One region of the Arsenicibacter sp. R0_47 genome, then DNA from elsewhere that is predicted to be linked to it. Evidence: riboswitches for the same ligand, from Rfam matches in the RefSeq annotation. Region 1 holds a riboswitch; the other holds the start of a gene.
What was found. A riboswitch is a leader RNA that binds a small molecule or an ion and turns the genes downstream of it on or off. The one in region 1 is predicted to bind S-adenosylmethionine.
Positions count from the first base shown of each region.

Region 2: another riboswitch for S-adenosylmethionine. It lies ahead of AC23NW_RS12780 (O-acetylhomoserine aminocarboxypropyltransferase/cysteine synthase family protein); the one in region 1 lies ahead of metH (methionine synthase).

Region 1 is NZ_JBYFCJ010000011.1:126,276-134,284, forward strand. It holds gene hemC (hydroxymethylbilane synthase) at 1-736, opposite strand, end outside; gene AC23NW_RS19060 (polysaccharide deacetylase family protein) at 775-1,572, opposite strand; gene AC23NW_RS19065 (Hsp20/alpha crystallin family protein) at 1,740-2,162, shown strand; gene metH (methionine synthase) at 2,314-6,090, opposite strand; SAM riboswitch class I at 6,182-6,355, opposite strand; gene AC23NW_RS19075 (Ppx/GppA phosphatase family protein) at 6,450-7,331, shown strand; gene AC23NW_RS19080 (GNAT family N-acetyltransferase) at 7,967-8,009, shown strand, end outside.
Region 2 is NZ_JBYFCJ010000005.1:314,003-322,011, forward strand. It holds gene AC23NW_RS12750 (NAD(P)-dependent alcohol dehydrogenase) at 113-1,069, shown strand; gene AC23NW_RS12755 (Crp/Fnr family transcriptional regulator) at 1,066-1,644, opposite strand; gene AC23NW_RS12760 (DoxX family protein) at 1,758-2,165, opposite strand; gene AC23NW_RS12765 (winged helix-turn-helix transcriptional regulator) at 2,286-2,624, shown strand; gene AC23NW_RS12770 (DsbA family protein) at 2,663-3,577, opposite strand; gene AC23NW_RS12775 (winged helix-turn-helix transcriptional regulator) at 3,748-4,047, shown strand; SAM riboswitch class I at 4,251-4,367, shown strand; gene AC23NW_RS12780 (O-acetylhomoserine aminocarboxypropyltransferase/cysteine synthase family protein) at 4,527-5,825, shown strand; gene AC23NW_RS12785 (homoserine O-acetyltransferase family protein) at 5,896-6,945, shown strand; gene AC23NW_RS12790 (SGNH/GDSL hydrolase family protein) at 6,953-7,546, shown strand; gene AC23NW_RS12795 (esterase family protein) at 7,609-8,009, shown strand, end outside.

The sequences.
Region 1 (8,009 bases):
GCCCGAATACCGGAATGCTGCAGCCACCTTCCAGGCGGCGCAGAAAGGCGCGTTCGGCCTTCAGGCAGGCTTCGGTTGGCTCATGATTGGTCAGCTGCCGGATAAGCTGTTGTTTATCCGGAGAGAGTGTATCCGCAATTTCAATGGCTACGCTGCCCTGTCCGACCGCCGTAGTGAACTCATGCAGGGGCAAGTGCTCCGCAATCAGGTCATCGTATTCCATCCGGTGAACGCCCGCGTAGGCAAGCAGGAGGGCATCACACTGGCCTTCATCGAGTTTCCGGAGCCGCGTCTGCAGATTACCGCGCATGTCGACCACCTTAATGTGCGGACAGAAATGCTTCAGCATCGCGACCCGGCGCGTAGATGAGGTTCCGATTACGAAAGCCTGACCACTGGTCAGCGACAGGCTCTTATTGCGGCTTACCAGAACATCATTCACCTGTTCCCGTTCTGTAAAGGCCAGAATGTGTAAATCGGCCGGCAGTGATGACTGCAGGTCTTTGGCGCTGTGAACGGCAATATCGATGCTGCCGTCGCGCAGCTGGTCTTCGAGTTCCTGGGTAAAAACGCCTTTACTGCCGATTTTCGACAACGAACGGTCGAGAATCTGATCACCTTTGGTTTCGATCAGGACAAGTTCTGATGTCAGGCCGCCCTGTTGTAAAAGTGACTGAATATGTTCGGCTTGCCAGAGGGCCAGACGGCTGCCCCTTGTTCCAATTTTAATATGCATGGTTTGTTGTTTTTTCAGGTTATTAAGCTACCTTGTAGTTACAAAAGTTTGCCCCACCTGACTTTACGCTTAAACGCAGACAATGAGTCAGTTCCGCGAATATCAATTCGGTTAATGTCAAACGGATGACGGATTGGTAACGGGTTAATCCGGTTACCGATGCGAAAGCCGAGTTGTATGCCGGCCGCCCCCATGGCATCGTACATCTGCTGACGAACCACAGGCTTTTTGGGCCGGCCTCCATAGGGATAGGCGAATGCACTAACCATCGGTAATGCCATCTCCTGAGCCGTTTGCTTATTCTCTTTTAAATCATCACGGATCCCTGCCGGATCAGTATGTTTATAATTAATGTGCCGGTGGGAATGATAAGCCAGGGAAATTAACGAAGGGCTTAAACCTTTCAGTTGTTCTGCCGTCAAAAGGTTGTCGGCAATAAACGATGGCGTACCGCTGTCCCACGCATTAATATCGCCGATATAGGCGGTCGGGACAAAAATGGTTGCCGGCGTCTGGTGTTCTTTGAGGATTGGCAGTGCGTAGGTAAGGTTGTTTTCATACGCGTCATCAAACGTAACCAGTACAGGCCGTTTGGGAAGCGATGGGCGCTGACCCTGCACATAGGCCAGTAAATCGGGCATGGTAATGACTGAATAGCCGCCGGTACGCAGGTATTGTACCTGCTGTCGCAGCTGTTCTGGTGTTACGGTAAGCATGTCCGAACGCACGGGGTCCACTTTGTGGTACATCAGCACCCGTAGTCCTTTTTGTTGTCTGTGGAGGATTAGCCCCACTATCACCACAAAAAGCAACACGGCGAGCAACAGTATCCACATGGACATTTTGGACGTTTTTTTTCGGTAAATGGCAAAAATACGCCAAAACGTCGCATTTAGCCATTTTTTTGATGAATTTTCCTGACAGCCTGACTGTTAGGAAAGGTACGACGCCAATCGGCACGACATTTGAATAATCATAAACAGAACAGTAAACGACAGATACCATGAAAGCCATCGAAAATGTATTCAGCGGAACAGGTGGGCAGATCGATTTGCTTAATACGCTTTACGGCGGCTCAAGCATGACGACAATGGATGTTCAGCGCGAGGAAGATCGCCTGGTCATCACCCTGTCGGCTCCCAGCGTGAAAGCCACTGCTTTTAACGTCCTGGTTGAAGGAAATAAACTGGTTATATACACGCTGCTGGTCAGTAATTCTCATTTTCAGGAGGATGACAACGACGCAGAGGATGCTATCCCGCAGCGCCTGGCCGTTCCGATGTTTCTCCGGGTTCTGGATATTCCGGACTTCGTGAACGCCGACCAGATCGAAGCCTTGTACGAAGAAGGCAAGGTAATGGTGCACCTTCCGTTTAAGAACGAAGAACAGCTGCACCGTCGGATTAATATCAAGGATTTATTCTAAATGGAGTGCTCCGAAACGGTTGGCATCGGATTTTGATACTCAACTGAAAATCATGCGTGAACCTTCGGAATTTATCTTCCCGTATTCGGGGCACACAGCCCTGTAGATATATAAAAAAAGGCCGTTTCTCCGGAAACGGCCTTTTGTTTTATCAGGCGTCGTAGCTCAGCACGGGAGCCAGCCAGCGTTCCACATCGCCGATGCTCATCTGCTTGCGGTGAGCGTAGTCAATCACCTGATCCTTCGTGATTTTACCCACGGCAAAATACTTCGATTCAGGATGGCTGAAGTAGAACCCGCTTACCGATGAGGCCGGATACATGGCAAAGCTCTCGGTGAGTTCGATCCCGATCTGGTTGGCATCGAGGAGGTCAAACAGGGTTGCCTTTTCGGTGTGATCCGGACAGGCCGGATAGCCGGGCGCTGGCCGTATCCCCTGATAGTTTTCCTTAATCAGCTCGTCATTCGAGAATTGCTCTTGTGGTGTATAGCCCCAGAATTCTTTCCGTACCCGCTCGTGCATCAGTTCGGCAAAGGCTTCGGCCAGACGATCGGCCAGGGCCTTCACCATGATACTGTTGTAATCGTCGTGGTCGCGGTCATATTTTTCGAGCAGCGCTTCTATACCAATGCCCGCCGTTACGGCAAAACCGCCGATGTAGTCCTCGCGGCCGCTGTCGAGCGGTGCAATGTAGTCGGCCAGGCTGATGTTGGGCAGACCCAGTGCCTTCTGGTTTTGCTGACGCAGGAAATGGAGGACGGCTTTGGTATCGTAAACCAGCTCTCCGGCTTCTTTCGGCGTTACGGCCGGTTGTCCGCTCAGCTTATATTCGATATGCCGGTGTGAACCGTGGCGTTCGCAACGGGTTTCGTGTACAACTTCTTCAAACTCATGCAGCAGCACGTCGTCCTCGGTCGCATTGGCGGGGAAGAACCCAACCACCGCCTTAGCGGTCAGTAATTTCTTGCTGATGATTTCATTCAGCAGCGCGTTGGCATCATCGAACAGTTTCCGCGCTTCCGTTCCTACGGTTGCGTCATCGAAAATTTTCGGGTACTTGCCGTGTAGCTGCCAGGTCTGGAAAAACGGCGTCCAGTCGATGTATTTAGCGATTTCAGCCAGTGAATAATCGTGGAAGTACTGATTGCCCAGAAACGCAGGTTTTACCGGCTCAAAGGTTGACCAGTCGATTTGGGTACGGTTCGCACGGGCCTTGTCAATCGACAGCGAGTTCTTTTCTTTCTGGCGCTTGGCGTGATCCTCGCGGATACGGACGTACTCCGCCTTGATCTCTTTGAAAATGTCCTCGCGCGTGGCCATATCCTGACTTGTCAGGCGGCCGGCGACCGGTACACTCCGGCTGGCATCCAGTACATGGATAACCGGCCCTGAGTAGTGTGGGTCGATTTTTACGGCCGTGTGAATGCGCGAGGTCGTGGCCCCGCCGATCAGCAACGGAATCGTAAAGCCCTGCCGTTCCATTTCTTTGGCAACGCCCACCATCTCGTCCAGCGACGGCGTAATCAGTCCGCTCAGGCCAATGATATCGGCGTTCTGTTTACGGGCTTCGTCCAGAATTTTCTGGGTCGCCACCATCACGCCAAGGTCAATAATTTCGTAGTTATTACACCCTAATACAACACCAACAATGTTTTTGCCGATGTCGTGTACGTCACCTTTTACGGTGGCTAACAGGACTTTACCGGCTGCTGCTGCGCCGCCTTCTTTTTCTTCTTCGATAAACGGAGTCAGGTAGGCAACGGCTTTTTTCATCACCCGCGCCGACTTAACGACCTGTGGGAGGAACATTTTTCCTTCGCCGAAGAGATCACCGACTACGTTCATGCCGTCCATCAGCGGACCCTCGATCACATCCAGCGGGCGGCTTACCTGCTGCCGGATTTCTTCCACGTCTTCGTCGATGAAATCGGTAATGCCTTTTACCAGCGCATGCTTCAGCCGGTCGCGGACCGGTTCATTGCGCCATGCATTGTCCTGAACAATTTCCTTACCTTTAGCCTTAACCGTTTCCGCAAACGTAACCAGCCGCTCGGTTGCATCGTCGCGGCGGTTCAGGATCACATCTTCCACACGCTCCAGCAGATCGGCCGGAATCGTGTCGTAAACTGCCAGCTGCCCGGCGTTGACAATCCCCATGTCCATGCCTGCCTTGATGGCGTAGTACAGGAAAACCGAGTGCATGGCTTCGCGAACCACCTCATTGCCACGGAACGAGAACGAAATATTGGACACCCCGCCCGACACTTTGGCCAGCGGCAGGTTTTCCTTAATCCAGCGGGTCGCGTTGATAAAGTCGACGGCATAGTTATTATGCTCTTCAATGCCCGTGGCTACGGTCAGGATGTTGGGGTCGAAAATGATGTCCTGCGGCAGGAAATGCACCTTATCGACCAGAATGCGGTAGGCGCGTTCGCAGATTTCAATCCGGCGCTCGTAGTTATCGGCCTGACCGGCTTCGTCAAACGCCATCACAATCACGGCCGCTCCATAGCGTTTCACCAGATTGGCCCGCTCGATAAACATGTCTTCGCCTTCTTTCAGCGAGATCGAGTTTACGATGGCTTTACCCTGCACGCATTTCAGACCGGCTTCGATGACTTCCCACTTCGAGGAGTCGATCATGATCGGAACACGGGCAATATCCGGCTCGGCAGCAATCAGGTTCAGGAAGGTGGTCATCGCTTCGATGGAGTCGAGCATGCCCTCATCCATGTTTACATCGATCACCTGCGCCCCGTTTTCCACCTGCTGACGGGCTACGGACAAGGCTGCGTCGTAGTCACCCGATTTAATGAGGCGGGCAAAAGCCTTTGACCCGGTTACGTTCGTCCGTTCGCCGATATTGACGAAGTTGGTGTTTTCCGTAATCTTTAACGGTTCAAGACCGCTGAGTTTCTGGTAGGGCTCCGGCTGCGGGAACGGCCGTGGCTGGTAACGCGCCGCAACCTGTGCAATGGCCGCAATGTGGTCTGGCGTTGATCCGCAGCAACCACCGACAATGTTTATAAAGCCGGACTTGATAAAATCTTCGACCTGCGACGCCATACTGGCCGGTGTTTCGTCGTATTCGCCGAATTCGTTCGGCAGGCCGGCGTTCGGATAGGCCGAGACAAAAAACGGGGCTTCTTTGGCGAGTGTCTGAATATACGGGCGCATCAGTTCGGCACCGAGCGCACAGTTCAGCCCCACGCTTAGCAGCGGCAGGTGTGAGACCGAGTACAGGAATGCTTCGGTTGTCTGACCGGAAAGGGTTCGGCCCGAGGCATCCGTAATCGTTCCGGATACCATGATTGGCAACGGTTCCTGCCCTTTATCAGCAAAGTATTTGTCAATGGCGAACAGAGCCGCCTTGGCGTTCAGGGTGTCAAAAATAGTTTCGACCAGCAGAATATCCGATCCGCCTTCGACCAGCCCGGCTACCTGTTCGTAATAGGCATCGACCAGCTGATCGAACGTTACGGCGCGGTAACCCGGGTTATTAACGTCGGGCGACAGGCTGGCCGTGCGGTTGGTTGGCCCCATCGCACCGGCGACAAACCGTGGTCTGTCCGGATCCTGTTGGGTATAGGCAACTGTCACTTCTTTGGCAATGCGCGCCGATTCGTAGTTCAGCTCGTAGGCCAGTGACTCCATGTGGTAGTCGGCCATGGCGATGGTCGTACCACTGAAGGTATTGGTTTCGATAATGTCGGATCCGGCATCCAGATATTGCCGGTGGATTTCCTGAATAATCGCCGGTTGTGTCAGCGACAGGAGATCATTGTTGCCTTTCAGATCGTGAGCCCAATCTGAAAAACGTTCGCCCCGATAGTCGGCTTCTGTCAGGTTGTACCGTTGAATCATCGTACCCATGGCGCCATCGAGTACGAGAATACGGTTTTGCAGGAGTTCGTTAATCTTCTTCAAAACGGCATTTGTCATTAACCCGTCTGCTAAAGGCAGCGGGTTTGGTGAAGCTAGCATTTCAGGCTTAACAGAAAGGGCGAGAGCGTAACGCAACTTATCTGTCCCCATTCGTTGGGGTGGAACGTAGCACCGTTTTTTTTAGTAAAAAGACAACCGGACAATAATCAATTATCAGGGCTTATTGGTTATTGTTCAGGTATGTTATACTAAAAAAGGGTTGCTAAGACTTCGTTGGGTCCGGTCCCTCGGTCTTTCTTGATAAGCAATTCCGCAAAAGTACACAGTGTAAGCGTCATAGCCAAAAATAGACTACTTTTGGGGCTTCGTAAAAGGTTGATGCCTTTATCACTTCACGATTTATGAAAATTGCAGCCATTGATATAGGGTCTAACGCGGCCCGTCTCCAGATTTCAAACGTTCTGCACAACGGCGATGTCACTAGCTTTAAAAAAGTCGAGTACGTCCGGTTTCCGTTACGGTTAGGCCACGATGTGTTCTCGTTCGGCGCGTTGACAGAAGAGAGCGAAGCGCGTACGACCAAACTCATGCAGGTCTATAAGCTGTTGATGGAGCTGCATGAGGTAGAAGCTTACATGGCCTGTGCAACATCGGCCATGCGGGAGTCGGAAAACGGCCCTGAGGTGGCAGACCGGATTTTAGCATCGACCGGCATCAAAATTCATATTATTGACGGCAAGCGGGAAGCCGAGCTGATTAACAATGTGGTCGTACAGGCGCTGGATAACCGTCAGTTTCTGCACATCGACGTCGGGGGCGGCAGTACCGAGCTGAACCTCTATCAGGATCGGGAGAAAATAAATTCACGTTCGTTTAAAATTGGTTCGGTGCGGTTGCTGGAAGGCAAAGAATCAAAAGGGGCCTGGCGGTCGATGCATGAGTGGATTGAGGAGAACGTTGACCGGTCGCAGGAGGTCATTGCGGTAGGGACGGGCGGCAACATCAGCAAGCTGTTTAATCTGGCCTCGAAACAGTCTGAGCTATCGACAACCATCGCCGAAATTGAGCGGATCAAGGAATACATTGCCCAATACAGTCTGGAAGACCGGATTAATAAACTACGGCTGAATCCCGACCGGGCCGATGTCATTCTGCCGGCCGCCGAGATTTATCTGTCGGCGATGAGGTGGGCCGATGCTACCGAAATTATTGTTCCGGATCTGGGCTTAAAAGACGGACTTATTCAGCTGGCATACCAGCAGTTATGCAAAAAAAAGAAGTAGTATGCTTTGGCATGACACTTGCTTGATACAACAAAGAACCCCGGCGATAGCATCACCGGGGTTTCTTCCGACATATTCTCTCTATTTACACTTTCTTTAGGCTTACCAGAATAAGCGCCTGATCATTAGACGAGGGCTTACCGGCAGGGTAACAATATCAACCATATTATCTATTTTATACACAATTTGCGGTTTTTATTACTAATGTAAGTAAACCGGGTTGTTGTTGTTGTGTTTGCTGATCATGAGATAGTTACATGGTTAGTTCTTATGTTATCCAATATTACGAAAATGACTCTTCCCAAGTGTTAACTTCATTTGGGGCATCTGGTTTTTTGTATAATGACGATCGGCACCTGCGGACACAGGGAAACCAGGCATTTCATCATTTTTGTATCATAGACCAGCAGACCGGGCAACCGGTTGCACGTTGTACATTCTTTCAGCAATCGTCCCGCTGGTACAGCCCGTTTTCGGCTCCGTTCGGGTCGCTTGAAAGTACTATTTTATTGCCGGCTAGCATACTGGATAGTTTAATTGAGCGTATCGAATCGGTAATGCGTTCGCTGGCAATTGAATCGGTGTTGATTAAACAGCCTCCCAATTGTTATGCGCCGGAACAAACGGCATATTTTATGGAACGGTTGTTAAAAAAAGACTTCCGGATCATCGCAGATC
Region 2 (8,009 bases), on a different contig from region 1:
ATGCAAACCTTGCTGTTATCGGTTAAGGAAAGCCATTTCTTAACCCAAGTCAATGTATAGCGGAAGGGAACAGGGTAGTTTTGCTCCATCAAAATCAATGTGTGAACAACAGATGAAAGCAATTGTATGCCCCGCTTACGGCACCCCTGATGTACTGACTTTACAGGAAATACCAACCCCGGAACCCGGTAAGGATCAGGTACTGATACAGATTACGGCAACGGCCGTGAATACAGCCGATTGCCGGTTACGGCAGGCAGATCCGTTTGCCGTTCGTTTTTTCTTCGGCCTGACTAAGCCCAAATATCCGGTTTTAGGTGGTGTTTTTTCCGGAACAGTTGTGAAGACAGGCAGTGCCGTGACCCGGTTTAAGGTGGGCGATGCAGTCTTTGGGTCAACGGATCAACGGTTCGGGGCCTATGCAGAATATATTACCCTGGCCGAAACAGAGTCTATTGCCTTGAAACCGGCGTTTTTATCCCATGAACAGGCGGCAGTTATTCCGTTCGGGGCAACAACAGCCCTGTATTTTATCCGGAAAGCGGCCATCAAGCCGGGGCAAAAAGTATTGATTTATGGTGCCTCCGGTGCGGTGGGTTCGGCGGCGGTGCAGCTTGCCCGGTACTTCGGGGCTGAGGTAACCGCGGTTTGTAGTGCGGCCAACGCAGATCTTGTCCGACAACTTGGTGCGCAGACTGTTATTAATTACACCCGGACCAATCTGGCATCCGTAACGGAGAAGTATGATGTAGTGATGGATACCATCAATAAATTACCGGTCAGCGTTGCATCCGGTTTATTGAACGGGCAGGGGACCCTGATTTTGAGTGCGGCTCAACTGCCCCAGCTGCTTCAGGGCATATGGCAGACAATGGGTAGCCGCAAAAAACTGCTGATGGGTATGGTTACCGCTACTCCGGCAGACCTTGCCTTTCTGAACGAACTCATTCAGACCGGCGCATTAACAGCCGTGCTCGACCGGACATATCCGATAACCGACATGGCAGACGCGCACCGGTATGTGGAGGCGGGGCATAAACGCGGAAACGTGGCGATTCGCATCGATTAGTGCTTCTGTAAAAGCCGTTTCCGGATCCGGCTTAAGGACTCGGGCTTTATGCCTATGTAGCTGGCAATCTGGTACTGCGGAATCAGCTGAAACAGATCGGGGCGGGAAGCCATAAGCCGCAGATAGCGCTGTTCGGGGGTTTCGGTCAGGTAGGTGGCGAGTATTTCCTGTTGTTCCGCAAAAACTCGCTCCATAATTTTTCTGGAAATGGTCTCAAACTTCGGAAATTGCCGGTAAAGTCCTTCTTCCTTATCCCGATTCCCGACGATTACGTAGGAATCGACGCAGGCATCCAGAAAATGGGCAGCGGGTACCTGTTCGTTCAGGCTTTTGATCGAAACGACCCACTGCTCATCGGTAAAAAAGTTACTGGTCTTCTCAACCCCGTCAACCAGGTAGTACTGCCGGATGCAGCCTTCCAGCACAAAGTAAGCTTCGGCCGAAATGTCGCCTTCTCGCAGCAGTATTGTGCCTTTTCTGACATGCTCAATATGAATTGTCGCTGCAATGGCATCGGCTTCTTCTGGCGTGAGCGGCATAATCCGCTGGAAATAATTCAGTAGTTTCTGATGCATGGGTGTACTGACTGAGTGCCAGGCACCGATGTGTGACCATACCGGGGGCGGCGGTTGTAAATATACGAAAGCTTATGCAAGCCGGGAAGAATTTATAGTGCGCTGGAAACCAACTATCCTGCTCCATGAAACTTTTTAAACCGGCTCCACGCCACAAACGCAGCCATAAGGGCAAAGGCAAGATTTGGGGTGATGAGTCCGGCTTCTCCGCGCTGAATGTGAAATACCGTGGCGCAGATCATCAGGACAAAGCAGCCCGCCGCAGCTGTCGGTGTCAGTATGGGTTTGATGCGCAAGAGCGCCGGCAACAGCAAACCAAGAGCGCCGAGCAGATCAAGGATCGCGGTAAATGTAAGCAGTGTTTTTGATACCTGACCGGTCCAGGGCCACATCTGTGCCAGTTGGCCGGCGGGTTGCAGGAGCTTCATGAAGCCGCCCCAGCCGAAGCTGACCGCGAGCAGTACTTGTGCCACCCATAAGGCAATGGTGAGCCAGTCCGTTTTTTTTGATTGATTTGTCATGCGTAGTCTGTAGTTGTGTACGGACAAAACTAGCTACCTTTACTTTCTGCCGGATAGTACTATCCCGTCGGATAGCGCTATCCGGTGAGATAGCGTCGCGAATGAAAACTAGCGGAAACTATGCTGACTACGGGAGGATGCCCCAAAAATATGCTGTCGATCAAAGATGCGCTCGAAGCACTGGAAGGAAAATGGAAGCTCCTGATTTTGTTTGCCTTGTCATCGGGGCCGAAGCGGTTTAAACAGATTTCGGCCGAAGTGGGCGGGATAACGGATAAGGTGCTGTCGAAGGAGTTGAAAGCTTTAGAGGCCAATCAGCTGATCCGGCGGCAGGTGTATGATACGTTCCCGCCAACGGTTGAATATTCGGTTACACCCCACGGCTTGTCGCTCGAAAAGGTGATGGAAGAACTGCATTACTGGGGCCTTGCCCATCGTAAGCAGATTATAGGAAAATGAGCGTCCGGCAATCTGCCGGACGCTCACCGGCGGAGGGGTTAGCGGGTAGTCCGTTTCCAGAGTACGCCGTTTTTGGTGACCAGGCTGGTCAGTTCCTGTTGGTGGACTAGCCGGAGCAGCTGTTGGTCGGCCTCCTGAACGGAGAGACCGCTTAGTTCAGCAAATTCACGGGTTGTGAGGGTGGGATAGGTAGTGAAGAGGTACTGCCAGGTGGTTTCGTACTGGTGTTTTTCCGCCTTCGGGTACAATTTGGTGATGCCCGCTTCATAAGTAGCATACGGTTTAAACCCATAGATGAATTCCCGGTTGCCGGCCGCGTCGGTGATATAAACGCTCGGGAAGCCACGGACGCCCAGTTTCCGGCCCAGTTCCAGATCTGCTCTGAACAGCTCTTGTGCCGGACCTTCATAGTCCAGTTTCAGTTTCGCCGCATCCAGACCAGCTTCTGCGGCAGCTTTCGACAGGTGTTCCCATTTGGTGATGTTCTTTTTCTCCAGAAATACCATTTCACGGATAATACGGAGAAAAACAAGGGCCTTTTTCTCATCCTGAAGCTGCGCAGCCTTGAAGGCAATTGAAGGCGGATAAGACGAGTGTAGCGGATCTTCGAGCCATACATCGCCGTCAATCGGCATCTGGTAGTACCGGCTTACTTCGTCCCAGTGGTGGGCTACATCCGACGGTTTGCTGATACCACCGCTGTTATAACTCCAGTCGGGCAGCAGGCCTCCCATGTGATAATCGATATGTACATCAGTACCATATTCGAGTTTGAGCTTGCGTAACTGCGGCTCAATTCCCCAGCAGGTCGAACAGATAGGGTCAGTAAAATAGGTGATTGTCAGGGGTTTCTTATCGACCTGGACGTTGACCGGTGTGGTTGCCGTCTGAGAGGCCGGTAGCTCACAGATACCTGTTTCGGGATCGCAGAGCAGGGGATTATTGCTTACCATAACGTTCTTATTGGTTTGTCCGTTGCAACTGCCAGACAGTGCACACAGTAGCATGAAGCAGGCAAAAACGGCTTTTAGCATGGTTTTGTATTAACTTTGATACAAAGTTGGAACAATACACCGGCCATGTCAATTAGTCAGAAAAAGTTGACCAGGTAGCAAAAAGGAAAATGGAAGCGAAGGACGAATGCCCTGCACAAGGATTATTAAGAGCTGTTTCGGGAAAATGGAAACCGCAGATATTTCAGCTGGCGGCCGAGTCGCCGGTGCGGTTTAACGCCTTGCTGCGGCAGTTGCAGGGGGCAAACAAGCAATCGCTTGCCAATGCGCTGAAGGAGATGGAGGAAGAGGGGTTGCTGGATAAATCCATTGTGAGCGAGAAGCCCTTACACATTGAATATACACTGTCGGCCCGCGGTCAGTCGCTGATTCCGGTTTTCCGGCAGCTGGAGCGGTTGCTGGAGCAGTAGGGGCTGGTGTTGGCTGTTTTGTTGGCTAGTGTTGGTACGACTAATACACGATAGTCTCCCATTGTCCTGATAGCATTGTCATACCACCACTGACAACCTTCACGCCGCACTCCGGAAGCGGTTAAATTTGCATTCAAGCGTTTTCTGCCGTATACTTGCGGCATCAAGTCAATTCGAACGTGCCTGACACTCCGGCACGGATTGATTTATACAGAAGAGGGGAGAGATCGGGCTCTGTAAACCTCTGGCAACCTACCGCATGGCAAGGTGCTAATTCCCGCCTAAGACAACCGCACAAGCGGCGTTAGGGACTATAAATCGTTAACAACATGATCAACTATCGACGTTGTATGCCCCTCAGGGGCCTATGAACCTGTACCACTGTCTGTCTGAAATCGGGAGCGTTTTCAGTAGACCGGCGCCTGCATGTGCTTGTGCTGCATGTATAGTTCATCATTTCTTTTCATTTTCCTATAATCATGGCCGATCAATTTCATTTTGACACCCTCCAGCTTCACGCCGGACAAGAGGTAGACCCAACAACCAACTCACGGGCTGTACCCATTTATCAAACCACGTCGTATGTATTCAACAGCTCGGAGCACGGAGCTGACCTGTTTGCCCTGAAGGCGTTCGGAAACATATACACCCGCATTATGAACCCGACAACTGACGTGTTCGAAAAGCGGGTAGCGGCCCTGGAAGGCGGCGTGGCTGCACTGGCCGTGGCATCGGGACAGGCGGCGCAGTTCATCGCGCTGAACAACATCCTGAATGCGGGGGATAACTTTATTTCGACGGCATACCTCTATGGCGGTACCTACAACCAGTTTAAGGTCTCATTCAAACGCCTCGGTATCGACGTTCGCTTTACAGAAAACGAAAGCATCGAGAGCTATGAAAAGCTGATCGACGACAATACCAAAGCCATTTATGTTGAAACCATCGGCAATCCGGGCTTTAATATTCCGGATTGGGAAGGGCTGTCGGCACTGGCGAAGAAACACGATATTCCGCTGATTGTCGACAATACCTTCGGGGCGGGTGGTTATCTGTTCCGGCCCCTGGAACACGGTGCGGCGGTTGTCGTCGAATCGGCAACGAAGTGGATCGGCGGTCACGGAACGAGCATCGGCGGGGTAATTGTCGATGGCGGTACGTACGACTGGGGTAACGGCAAGTTCCCGCAGTTCAGCCAGCCGTCGCCGGGCTACCACGGACTGGTCTTCTCTGACGTATTCGGGGTAAACGGGCCGTTCGGCAACATTCAGTTTGCGATCCGGGCACGGGTGGAAGGTCTCCGCGACTGGGGTCCTGCCATTTCACCGTTCAACTCGTTTATGCTGTTGCAAGGCATTGAAACACTGTCGCTCCGCGTTGACCGGACGGTGCAGAACGCCCTCGCTCTGGCGCAGTGGCTGGAACAGCACGAACTGGTTGAGTACGTAAACTATCCGGGACTGGAAAGCAGTCCGTACCACGAGCGGGCAAAAAAATACCTTAAACGCGGATTTGGCGGGGTGTTTATGTTTAAGCTGAAAGCGGGTAAGGATGCCGCCGACCGCTTTGTAAACAGCCTGAAACTCCTGAGTCACCTGGCCAACGTCGGGGATTCAAAATCGTTGATTATCCATCCGGCCTCGACAACGCACCAGCAGTTGTCGGAACACGAGCAGGCGGCCGCCGGTGTAGAACCGGGCTTGCTGCGTGTATCGGTTGGTACGGAGCATATCGACGACATTAAAGCTGATTTTGAACAGGCCTTTGCCCAGCTGTAGGCCTGCGGCATATTGTTAGATCTACCTACGGTCAGCCGGCGAAAGCCGGCTGACCGAAACTGTTTAAGTTTTGAACTACTTCGACTACAAATATTCTTTCCCTCTCGAAGCGGGCGGAACGTTGCCGGGCTTTCGGCTGGCTTATACCACCTATGGTACGTATAAGCCTGAAGATCCGAAAAATGTGATCTGGATCTGCCATGCCCTTACCGGCAATGCCGATCCGGCCGACTGGTGGAGCGGGTTAGTGGGTCAGGGAAAGTTTTACGACCCGGCTCAGCATTTCATCATCTGTGCCAACGTCATTGGCTCCTGTTACGGGTCTACCGGCCCGCTCTCGGTTAATCCGGAAACGGGCGAACCGTTTTATCACGATTTCCCGACCATTACCATCCGTGACATGGTCAACGCACTGGACCTGCTGCGGCAGGAACTGGGTATTGAAAAAATATACAAGCTTATCGGCGGTTCATTGGGTGGGCAACAGGCGGTTGAATGGGCCATTCTGCACCCGCGCCTGGTCGAAAACCTGATCCTGATTGCGTCTAATGCGGTTTTTTCGCCCTGGGGCATTGCCTTTAATGAGTCGCAGCGGATGGCGATTGAAGCCGATCCGACCTGGTTCGAACGCCGCGACGATGCGGGCGTGAATGGTATGAAAGCTGCACGCTCGATGGCTCTGATTTCGTACCGAAACTACGATACCTACGGCTTTACACAGGCCCTCGATAACAACGAGCAACTAACGGATTACAAGGCTGCCAGCTACCAGCGGTATCAGGGTGAGAAAATTGCCGCGCGTTTTAATGCCTTTACCTATCGGGTTCTGACAACGGTGATGGATTCCCATAACGTGGGCCGTAACCGGGGCAGTATCCTGAATGCCCTGGCACAAATTAAAGCCAATACGCTGGTGGTCGGTATCCGCTCGGATATTCTGTTTCCGCCGTCGGAGCAGCAGTTTCTGGCCCGGCATATCCCGAATGCGGTGTATGAAGAAATTGACTCGCTGTACGGACATGACGGGTTCCTGATTGAGTTCAAGCCGTTGGCGGGACTGATCAGGAAATGGATGAACAGCATCGGACAGGCAAAGAAAAAAGAACAGCAAAGCGCGTAACGAGGGAATGTTCTGGTACGAAGAAGAAGTCCGGCAGCTTGAACGAAAAGTAACGAACAAACCACCCCTGGTTGGCCGGACAGTATTTTACGGCAGCTCATCGATCCGGTTATGGTCGTCGCTGGCGGCAGATTTTCCGGAGAAAAAAACGCTGAATCTGGGCTTTGGCGGTTCCACACTGGCGGCCTGCACGTGGTTTTTTGAACGGCTGGTGGTGCCCGCCAAACCGTCGTCGATCGTATTCTACGCGGGCGATAATGACCTGGGCGATAACCGTCATCCCGAAGAAGTCTACCTGTTTTTCTGCACGCTGGTCGATAAAGTGGCGCAGCACCTGCCCGGCACCCCGCTGGTTTATCTGGCCATTAAGCCAAGTCCGGCGCGGTGGGCCATTGTAGACCGGATCCATTACACCAACAAAATTATTTCCGAAAAAATACAGGAATTGCCTCATTGCCAGTTTGTTGATCTCTACACGCCCATGCTGAACAATCATGGATTACCGCGGCGGGAGCTGTACGAGGCCGATGGACTGCACCTGAACCCGAAAGGGTACGCGCTGTGGCGGGATGTGTTGTTGACGAGCGCCGTTGCTTTTTAACGATTTCTTTACAACCGATTACCCGAAAACTACCGAAATTCGGCCGTTGAACCGAACTTGTTATGCACCGCGAGTATCACGAATGGTATAGCCCGAACCTCGGCCGGAAGATGGAAATGTTAATCTTCGGGCATGCCGGTGCCCGAGTGCTGGTGTTTCCGACGCGTTGCGGCCGGTTCTACGAATACGAAAATTTCGGGCTGGTGGAGGCATTGGCCGATAAGATTAATAACGGCTGGATTCAGCTGTTCTGTGTCGACAGCATTGATGCGGAGAGTGTGTATAACGTATATGCACCGCCCAATGACCGGATCAGGCGGCATTTACAGTACGAGCAGTATATTCTGGACGAGGTATTGCCGCTGACACGGGTGAAAAATGATCAGCCGTTTATGATCTCACATGGTTGCAGCCTCGGTGCGTTCCATGCCATGAACATTGCCCTGCGACACCCGCATCTGTT